3 regions of the Micromonospora sp. NPDC051296 genome follow, and region 1 is predicted to be linked to each of the others. Evidence: riboswitches for the same ligand, from Rfam matches in the RefSeq annotation. Region 1 holds a riboswitch; each other region holds the start of a gene.
What was found. A riboswitch is a leader RNA that binds a small molecule or an ion and turns the genes downstream of it on or off. The one in region 1 is predicted to bind cyclic di-AMP.
Positions count from the first base shown of each region.

Region 1 (3,268 bases):
CACCGCAGTGCTTGCCCCCGCCGGGCAGTTCACCACGGGGGCGCCCGTCCACCCGCCGGCTGGTGCGGTGGTGCCGCCGGCACCCAGCGGGTGGGAGTTGGCCGCCGCGAGCGGGTTGGTCGACGCCGTGGCACCGAGCGGGGTCGACCTTGGGGACCGCGCCGACCTGGGCGGTGTGCCTGGCACGCTGCCGACGGTGCCCGCCCGGCCGCAACTGCCCGCCGCCGGAGCCGTCGCCGCTGCGGTCGGGTCCGCTCCCGCCGCGGCCGTCCAGGGCGCCGACACCGCTCGCGCTCCGCCCCGCGCCTGAGTCCACCGCCCGTTGCCCGGCGGTACCGGACGCCCGCCCCACGGTCGTCCCGGTCCGCCACCGTCGCGCCGCCCACGCCGGCTGGACGCCCGCACCGGGCCGCTGCGACCGGGCCCTGTCACGGGCGCCGTCCCATCCGATGCACCTTTCACCGCCCGACCGGGTCCGTGGCCTCGCCACCAGGCGACCCGGCGTCGGCGCGGCCACCGTCACCGCACCACCTGCCATGAGGAACCGCCATGGAGAGCGTTGTCTACCAGTTCCTGATCGAGGTACCCCGGGCCGCCGCCATCTGGTCGGTCCTGCTCGTGCTTGCGCTGGGCGTACTCACCGCCCTGGTCGCCCGACCCGAGCCGGCCCGGCGGGACAATGAACCCACCGGCCAGGTCGAGGACCCCGTCGCGACCGCCGCGGCCGACCTGCGCCGCTACGCCGGTGAGGTGGCGGTGGCGGCGACCGGCGCCGCGCAGAACGCCCGACGGCGGCGCGACGCGTGGCGCGCCGCCCAGGCTGAACTCGACCGCGCCTGGGCCGGGTACGACGAGGCGGAGTCCGCGGCCCGGCGGCTCACGAGCGGTGCCGCGCTGCCCACCCCCCGTACGCCCCGCACCCCCGCCGAGTACGCCGCCCGGGAGCGTTGGCTGCACCACGCCGCGATGGCCGCGCACTGGCGCGGGGACCTGTCGGCCCGGCAGCTCAGCGACGTGCTCGCCCGCCGGGCGGGCTGGGACCCCCGGCGGCACCCGGCCGAGCAGGAGATCGTACTCGCCCGGGTGGTACGCGACGGTCGCCTGGCCGTCTATCGGGCGGCTGCCGAGCGCGAGCGCGACGCGTGGCGGGCGGCCGAGCTTGCCGCCGAGGCGGCCCGTGCCCTCTCCGCCGAGGCGTACGCCGCCGGCGAGCGGCTCCGGCCGAACCGGCTGCCGGCGCCCCACCGGGTGGGTGTAGGCCGCCCGGCCGTACGCCTGCGCTGGCGGCCGGCCCGGGTGGGCTGATCGGCCGCACGGGGCCCGATGATTCCGTGAGCCCGGTCACGTCCCGTGGAGAAACGGTCACTGGGCGCAGTCGGGTCGATCGCTGCCGCAATGTCCGCGCCATTGCCGGCGGACGGTCCGGTTGTTGCCCCCAGGCGCCCGTTTCACCCGGAATCCCATTGAGCGACGACACTTGACGAATACCCGAAAATAACCGAGCTGGATCATGTTTAAGCAGCTCAGGGAGGGTTGGCACGGGCATGACCGACCAGTAGTGTCGGCCCGTCCGGTGCGGTAACCGATCGCAAAAGGCGACGCCGCATCGACCCGCTCAATCGCGAGTTATCGCGAACCGGGGACCCACTGCACCACTGGGGTGAATCCGCGAGCCTCGGCCCGCGGTAGGGCGATCTTCCCGCCCGAATCCGTCAGCTAACCCGGTCGGCGGTGTTGGAAGGAGTTCCAACCTCGTGCAGCACTCTGCTATCCCCCCGTTGTTCCCCCGCCTCCACGGCACTGCGGTGCCCGCGCTCGCCGGCCCGGTGGCCGCGAGCTGATCCGGCCCACCGCCGCCGCCCGGTGTCCCGGGCGCATCCCGTTGAACGGCCCATCCGCGTACTCGGGTGGTCGTCGGTACCCGTGCCGACCTGACCGCCGGAGCCGGTGCGCCGCTCACCCCTGAGCCCCGTGGAGGATTCCGTGAAGCACACCGTCAAGCGTCAGCTCCGCCGGCTGGCCACCGAACGTCCGTACCAGGTCGTCGCCGCATCGGCCGCCGCGCTCGTACTCGCGACCGGCGGCGGTGCCCTGCTCGCCAGCGCCGAGGACGGCCCGGCCACCGCGCACACCCCGACCGCCGTCGCCGAGCTGCGAAGCGACACCGCCGCATCCCGCGGCGACGCCCGGGTCGTGGCGGACCCGTCGACCGCCGCGCCGAGCAGCGCCGCCCCGGCCAGCGAGGCGGCACCGGCCAGCGCCGCCGCGTCGCCGTCCCCGCAGGCCAGCTCGGCCGCGCCGGACCCGGACGTGACCAGCAAGAAGGCGACACCGAAGCCGCCGGCGTCGAAGGTCCTCGACTACGACTACCAGGCCCAGACGACCGGCTACTACTGCGGCCCGGCCGCCGTGCGGAACGCGCTCAGCGCCGCCGGCATCGACCGCGACCAGGACACCCTGGCCACCCAGCTCGGCACCACGTACGCCGGCACCAACTCGGCCGAGGACACCACCCGCGTACTCAACGCCACGGTCAAGGACGGCCCGTACGAGACCACCATGATCCGTGGCGGCTCGGCCACCCCGGCCCAGATGGACCAGCTCCAGACCGACGTCGTGGCGGCCGTCAGTGACGGACGGGCCGTCGTGGTGAACGTCGCCGGCAGCGCCACCGACACCGACGGCGGCTGGCACTCCTTCCCCGGCGGTCACTACATCGCCGTGGTGGGCTACGAGGACGAGGGCCGGCAGGTGAAGATCGCCGACTCGGCCGACCCGTCGTACTACTCCTACTGGATGAGCGCCATCGACCTGGCCAACTGGGCAGCCACCCGCGGCTACTCCTCCTGACCGGCAGCTCCTCCTGATCGAAACGACGAGGGCGCCCGGACCGCACGGTCCGGGCGCCCTCGCCGTCCCGCGTCGGCACCCGGGACACACGTCAGCGACGGGCGGGATCCCGGAGCATCACCCGGTGTCGTGTGCCGGTCGCCGGTCTCGCCGCCGCCTCCGGGCACTGGCAGACTGCGCGCATGGCCGACGAATCAGGTGACCGGGCCGGCCGGTCTGTCCTGCTGCTCCTGCACGGGATGGGCGTCACCGGCGACGTGTGGCTGCCCTGGGCGCCGCTGCTCGAACAGCGGTGGCCCGGGCGGTGGCTGGCCCCGGATCTGGCCGGCCACGGCGCTTCGCCCCCGCTGCCGGAATACTCGTTCACCGGTCTCGCCGACCGGGTCGCCGGGAGCCTGGGCGCCGGTGACCGGGTGGT
Region 1 is NZ_JBFBAO010000181.1:9,473-12,740, reverse strand. Features, by position in the region: gene AB0M52_RS19490 (hypothetical protein) at 1-310, shown strand, start outside; gene AB0M52_RS19485 (hypothetical protein) at 550-1,305, shown strand; cyclic di-AMP (ydaO/yuaA leader) riboswitch at 1,603-1,746, shown strand; gene AB0M52_RS19480 (C39 family peptidase) at 1,972-2,850, shown strand; gene AB0M52_RS19475 (alpha/beta hydrolase) at 3,033-3,268, shown strand, end outside.

Region 2 (3,268 bases), on a different contig from region 1:
TCCGTGCGGAGCCCGGTGCCGGCGTACGGACTCTCTATGTCGCGCTGTCCCGGGCCACCCAGCGGCTGACCACGGTCGACCCGACCGGCTGACCCGGCGCGGCGGGCCGACCCGGCTTGAGCGGGTGGACCGACGATTGCATACATAGCGATGTTGGCATAGATCCGGCCCCGGTCCGGTGGACGACGGAAAGTGTCTGCGTGGGCGCGGGTCATGACCACCACCACGCCGCGGTGTCGAACGCCGCGCACCGCCACTCCGGCCGGTTGTTGGCGGCGTTCGCCCTGCTCAGCGTCCTGATGCTGATCGAGGCGGGTACCGCCCTGCGGACCGGCTCGCTGGCCCTGCTCTCGGACGCCGGGCACATGTTCACCGACGTGCTCGGCATCGGGATGGCCCTGGCCGCCGTCGCCGCCACCCGCCGGGCCGGCACCGACCCGCAGCGCACCTTCGGGCTCTACCGCCTGGAGGTGCTCGCCGCGCTGGCCAACGCCGTGCTGCTCTCCGGCGTCGCGGTCTACGTGCTGGTCGAGGCGGTACGCCGGTTCGGCAACCCGCCCGAGGTGCTCGCCGGGCCGGTGCTGGTGGTGGCGGTACTCGGCCTGCTCGCCAACCTGGCGGCGTTCACGCTGCTGCGGTCCGGGGCACGGGAGAGCATCAACCTGCGCGGGGCGTACCTGGAGGTGCTGGCGGACCTGCTCGGCTCACTGGGCGTGATCGGGGCGGCGCTGCTGATCGCGGTGACCGAGTGGTGGTGGGCGGATCCGCTGGTCGCGGTCGCGATCGGCACGTTCATCCTGCCGCGCACCTGGCGCCTCGGCCGGGCCGCGGTACGGATCCTGGTGCAGGCCGCCCCGGAGCACCTCCAGGTCACCGCGGTGCACGACCGGCTGGCCGCGGTGCCCGGCGTGGCCGGCGTCCACGACCTGCACGTCTGGACGCTCACCTCCGGCATGGAGGTGGCCTCGGCCCACCTGGCCATGGCACCCGGCGCCGAGGTGGGCGCGGTGTTGGCGGCGGCCCAGGCGGCGCTGAACGAGGACTTCCACATCGAACACGCCACGTTGCAGATCGAGCCGGGAGCGAACCCTGAGGCCTGCGGGGCGGTCGAGTGGTAGTGAAACAAATACCAGGAGTCACATCGGCTGCACCGTCCCCACCAGCACCGGTAGGCTCTGACCCGGCCCCCGCCAGGCGGCACCCACCGGTGCCGGCGGCGGCCGCCGCCTAATCGCCCGCCAGGGCGAACCGGGGAACCATGTTCCTGGGGTGCATCCGCGTCCGCGGTAGGGATCTTCCGTCCCGAACCCGTCAGCTAACCCGGTCGGCGGCTGACGGAAGGACATGTGCATGCCAGCAGTGGCAACCGTGAGACCGGCCGCCCGGATGGCGGCCCTGATCGCCGCGGCGCTCGCCGTCGCCCTGGGCGTCGCGCTCGCCCCGTTCACACCCGCCGCAGCCGCGCCGCAGGGGCTGCGCGCGGCGCCTCCCGACGATGTGGGCGACGAGGGCGGCACCCCGGCGCTGCGCGCCCAGTTGGAGGCGGCCAGCAAGGGCTACCTCGACGCCAAGGCCGCGCTCGATCGCTCGGTCAAGCGCCAGCGCCAGCTGGCCGACCAGCTCAAGGCGACCGAGAGCCAACTCACCGAGCGCAGCACCAAGGTCGCCCAGATCGCCGCGCAGGCGTATCGCAGCGGGCGGCTCGGCGCCGCGTCGGCGCTGCTCAACAGCGGTTCCCCGGCGGGCTTCATGGACCGGGCGGCGGCTTTGGACGCGGTGGCCGCCAACGAGGAGCGGGCGCTGCGCGACCTCCAGGCCACCCGGGACGAGATCAGCCGAACGAAGCAGGCGCTCGACGGCGAGATTCAGGAGCAGCGCAAGCAGGTGGCCGTGATGGCCAAGCGCAAGGAGCAGGCCGAGCGGGCGTTGACCGTGGCCAACGAGCGGGCCGAGGCGGCCGAGCGGGCTCAGGCGGCGGAGCGGGCCAACCGCGCTCCGGCGCGTACCGGCGGAAGCCCCACGGCCAAGCCCGCGCCCCGCAACTCGGACGGCTCGTGGCCGGCGGAGTCGTGCAGCGTCAACGACCCCACCCCGGCCAACGGCTGCATCACCCCGCGTACGCTGCACGCGCTGAACCAGGCCAAGGCGGCCGGCTTCACCCGGTACGTCTCCTGCTACCGGTCCGGCGGCTCGGGTGAGCACCCGAAGGGTCGGGCCTGTGACTTCGCGGCCCAGAAGGGCGGCTTCGGCGGGGTCGCCACGGGCGGCGACCGGACGTACGGCAACAACCTGGCGACGTACTTCGTGAACAACTCCGACCGGCTCGCCGTGCTCTACGTGATCTGGTACAAGCAGATCTGGCTGCCCAGCAGCGGGTGGCGGGCGTACAGCGGCGGGCGCGGCGACCCGTCCAGCGACCACACCAACCACGTCCACCTGTCGGTGTACTGATCCACGTCGACGCCGGGTGGGCCGCCGTAGCGGGCGGTCCGCCCGGCGCCGTTCGTCTGCCCTACCCGCGACGCGCGGACCCGTCCGCCCGGTGCCACGCGCCGTGGCACCGGGCGCCGTGGTGCCGGGACGGTGGCGGTCAGGCGCCGGGAAGCACTTCGGGGGTCGCGGCGGCACCGGCGTAATAGGGCTCGGGCGCGCCGAAGAGGCCGAGCAGGCCGGTCACCCAGAGCTGCCGGTGGACGAACCGGCTCGGCTCCGTGACGACCAGTTTCACACCGCTGACCTCGGCGGTCTGGAAGCCGGCGACCATCGCGCTGATGCCCACCGAGTCGATGAAGGTGACCAGCCGCATGTTGAGCTCGATCCGGGCCGGACGCCCCTTGGCCAGCACTTCGGCAATGGCCTCTTTCACCTCGTACGCGGTGTCGACGTCGATCTCGCCCCGCGGGGCGATCTCGATGACACCACCGGGCCGAACCGTCTGCAGGATCGACAGGCTCACGCGAGCACCTCCACTCGCCCGTCTGACGGGCGCCTCATCAGTACGCGGGCCGCGACCGAGAGTATTCCTCCGACGGCCTCGGTCGCCACCCCTCGGGATGAGCAATTCGCGGACAGGGGCACGTCAAGTCCCCCATATCCGGACTTTTCAGGTTCTACCACTCGACGTTAGCTCATCGCCCTTGCCGACGAACCAGGGTAGCGGGCCAGCGCCAGCCCGTCCGATATCCGGCACCTCGGCGTGCCTGCCGGAAACCGCCCCCGACCTGCACTCGGCCGGCCAGGGGTGGCCAGGTGTGCAAAGCATCACGGC
Region 2 is NZ_JBFBAO010000003.1:46,964-50,231, forward strand. Features, by position in the region: gene AB0M52_RS00780 (AAA family ATPase) at 1-92, shown strand, start outside; gene AB0M52_RS00785 (cation diffusion facilitator family transporter) at 201-1,118, shown strand; cyclic di-AMP (ydaO/yuaA leader) riboswitch at 1,215-1,346, shown strand; gene AB0M52_RS00790 (hypothetical protein) at 1,351-2,451, shown strand; gene AB0M52_RS00795 (STAS domain-containing protein) at 2,591-2,956, opposite strand.
Region 2: linked by a shared signal. The riboswitch ahead of AB0M52_RS00790 (hypothetical protein) and the one ahead of AB0M52_RS19480 (C39 family peptidase) in region 1 are both predicted to bind cyclic di-AMP.

Region 3 (3,268 bases), on a different contig from region 1:
AGCACCCGTTCGCGGTGATCGTGGGCTGCTCCGACTCCCGGCTGGCCGCCGAGATCATCTTCGATCGTGGGCTGGGTGACCTCTTCGTTGTCCGCACCGCCGGGCACACCGTCGGGCCCGAGGTGCTGGGCAGCGTGGAATACGCGGTGGCCGTGCTGCGTACGCCGTTGGTGGTGGTGCTCGGGCACGATTCGTGCGGCGCCGTGCAGGCCGCCCGCGACGCGGTGGCCACCGGTACCCGGCCGCCGGGTCACCTGCGTGCCGTGGTGGACGCCGTGGTGCCCAGCCTGCGCCGGGCGCAGGACGCGGGGGTGGACGAGTTGGACCGGATCGTGGACATCCACATCGCGCAGACCGTCGAGGCGATGCTGGCCTCCTCCGAGGCGCTCGCCGCCGAGGTGGCGGCCGGGCGGTGCGCGGTGGTGGGCATGTCGTACCGGCTGGCCGCCGGTGAGGTGCGGGCGGTGGCCGCGGAACCGGCCGAGCTGGCCGGCGCGGTGGCGCCCGCCGCCTGACGGACGCCGCCGCTGCGGTCACCGCGCCGGCCCGCACCGTCGGCGACACCCTCGGCATCACCTCCGAAACGGCGAGGGCCGTCCCGCCGGGTGGCGGAACGGCCCTCGGTGCGTCGCCCGGTGGCGCTCAGAGCAATGACACGTGCACGTGGTCGGTGTGGTTCGACGGGCCGCTGTAGGAACTCCAGCCCGTCGCCGGGAACCAGATCTGCCGGTTCCAGATCACGTAGTAGACGCCCAGCCGATCGGCGTTGCGGACCAGGAAGGCCGCCAGGTTGTTGCCGTAGATCCGCATGTCGTTGTTGTACCAGGGGCGGAAGCCGCTGTTCTGCAACGACCAGTCACAGGCCCGGCCCTTGGGGTGCTCCCACTTGTCGCCCGGTCGGTAACAGCCGACGAACCGGTTGAAGCCGGCCCGCTTGACCTCCTTGTACATGTGCAAGGTGCGCGGCGTGATGCAGCCCGACGTGGTCGGGTCGTTCTGGTTGCACGACTCGGACTTCCAGCCGCCGTCCGCCGCCCGGTTCGGCCCGACGCGGGCGACCGGGGAGGTGGCCGACACCAGGCCGCCGGTGAGGCCGGTGCCGCCGACCAGCCGGAGCGATTTCTCCGCGTCGCTCTTCTTGCGGGCCATGTCGTTGGTCAGCTTCTGCTGCTCGCGCACCTCGGCGTCGAGCGCCAGCTTGGCCTGCTGGGCGCGGTGCCTGACCGCGTTGACCTCGCCGAGCTTCTTGTCGTTGAACAGGTTCAGCTCGTCCAGCGCGGAGGCGCGGTCGATGAACGAGTCGGGGGCGTTGCTCTGCAACAGCAGGGCGATCGCGCCGACCCGGCCGCTGCGGTACGACTGCGTCGCGATCTCGGCCACCTGTGGGGAGAGCGCGTCCAGGTCGGCCTGGGCGCGGCCGACCTCCACGGCGAGTTCGAGCTGCCGCTTCTTGGACTTCTCCAGCTTGTTCTTGGCCTTGGAGTAGTCCCGGTTGGTCGCCTCGATCAACTCGTTGAGCATCGGCGGATCGTCGTCATGCCCCGCGGGCTTGGGGGGCGTCGGCGCGGCCATTGCCGGCAGAGGACCGGCGAATACGGCGAACGCGGCGAACACGGCCACCACGGGTGTCAACCAGCGGCGTAGGGGTGCCGTCACTGTCTTCCCTTCCATCGACCGCCGACCGGGTTAGCTGACGGGTTCGGGACGGAAGTGGCCCCTACCGCTGTCGCGGATTCACCCCACGTACCTGGGTCCCCGGCTCGCCTGACGGCGATTGGGCGGCGGCACCGCAGGCGCCGCTGCGCGCCTTCGGCGGTGACCGGCAGTGAGGTTACCCGACAGTCGATGTGGCCCTCTACGCCCTGAACCCGACTAGATGTGTCATTTCGTAATCGCGGTGGGTGACCAGCGACACCCATGCCGGCCGCATCGGCCGCGGCGGTCACGCTGAGGAGTGTCACCATGTGGTGTCCGTGCTCCTGTCTGGTTCGGGCCACCCCGACGGGGCGGCGGGGGACGTGTTGCCGGTACGCGGTGAACTGAGCGCGCGGAGCGCCTCGGCCCGGTCCGTCGCCGGCCGGGGAGCCCTGGAGGTGCGGTCGCCGGTGGTGGCGGTCTGCCCGTCGCCGTCGGGTGTGCGGCGCTCGTCACCGTCGGGCCTCGGGCGTCGACCGGCGGTGGTCACCATCACGGCCAGGGCGGTGGTCAGCGGTACGGCGGCGATCAGCCCGAGCGTGGCCACCACGCTGCGGACGATCTCCTGGGCAAGGAACTCGCTGGTCACGATCTGCCCCAGCGCGCGGGAGTCGGCGGTGAGCAGGAGCAGCAGTGGCAGCGACGCACCGGCGTACGCCAGGACGATGGTGTTGACCACCGAGGCGATGTGCGCCCGGCCGACCCGGGTCGCCGAGCGGTACAGCTCCCGGCGGGAGAAGTTCGGGTTGGCGTGGCTCAGCTCGGTGACGGCGGCGGCCTGGGTGACCGTGACGTCGTCAAGCACACCCAGCGACCCGATGATGATGCCGGCCAGCAGCAGGCCGTGCAGGTCGACGTCGGCCCGGAACATGAAGAGCGTGGTGGCGTCCTCGCTGCCGAAGCCGGTCAGATGGGTGGCCGACGTCGCGGCCAGGCCGAGCAGCCCGGTGATCACCAGGGCGCCGAGCGTGCCCAACACCGCCACCGAGGTCTGCGCGGACACGCCGTGTGTCAGATACAGCACCACGAACATGATCAACGCCGAGCCGACGATGGCCATCACCAACGGCGGCTGGCCGGCGCTGATGCCGGGCAGCACGAAGGTGAGCAGGATGGCGAAGCTGGCCGCCAGGCCGGCCAGGGCGGCCAGTCCGCGCAGCCGCCCGAAGGCGACGATGGCGGCGGCGAACAGCACCGCGAGCCATATCAGCGACATGCCCCGCTGGTGCTCGGCGATGTTGTAGGTGCTGATCGACGGATCCTCGGGGTCGATCAGCGGGACCAGGATGATGTCGTCACCGGCGCTGACCCGGGGCGCTCCGGGCCCGGCCGGGATCGGCGTCTGCACCTCCTGGCCCGCGTCCGGGCCGTCCTGCACCCGTACGGTGACCGTGCCGCACGGCCCCTCGGCCGTCGTCGGGGTGCCCTCCGGCACCACCGGGTTGGGCGGGCAGGCTTCGGTCACCACCCGGGTGACCGTGCCGTGGTAGCGGGGCGCCTCGTCGGCGGCCTCGGGGCGCGGCGCGTCCCGGGGCCAGAGCACGATGGCGGCGACCAGGGTGACGAGGATGAG
Region 3 is NZ_JBFBAO010000041.1:2,754-6,021, reverse strand. Features, by position in the region: gene AB0M52_RS07240 (carbonic anhydrase) at 1-515, shown strand, start outside; gene AB0M52_RS07235 (hypothetical protein) at 643-1,656, opposite strand; cyclic di-AMP (ydaO/yuaA leader) riboswitch at 1,660-1,791, opposite strand; gene AB0M52_RS07230 (YibE/F family protein) at 1,958-3,268, opposite strand, start outside.
Region 3: linked by a shared signal. The riboswitch ahead of AB0M52_RS07235 (hypothetical protein) and the one ahead of AB0M52_RS19480 (C39 family peptidase) in region 1 are both predicted to bind cyclic di-AMP.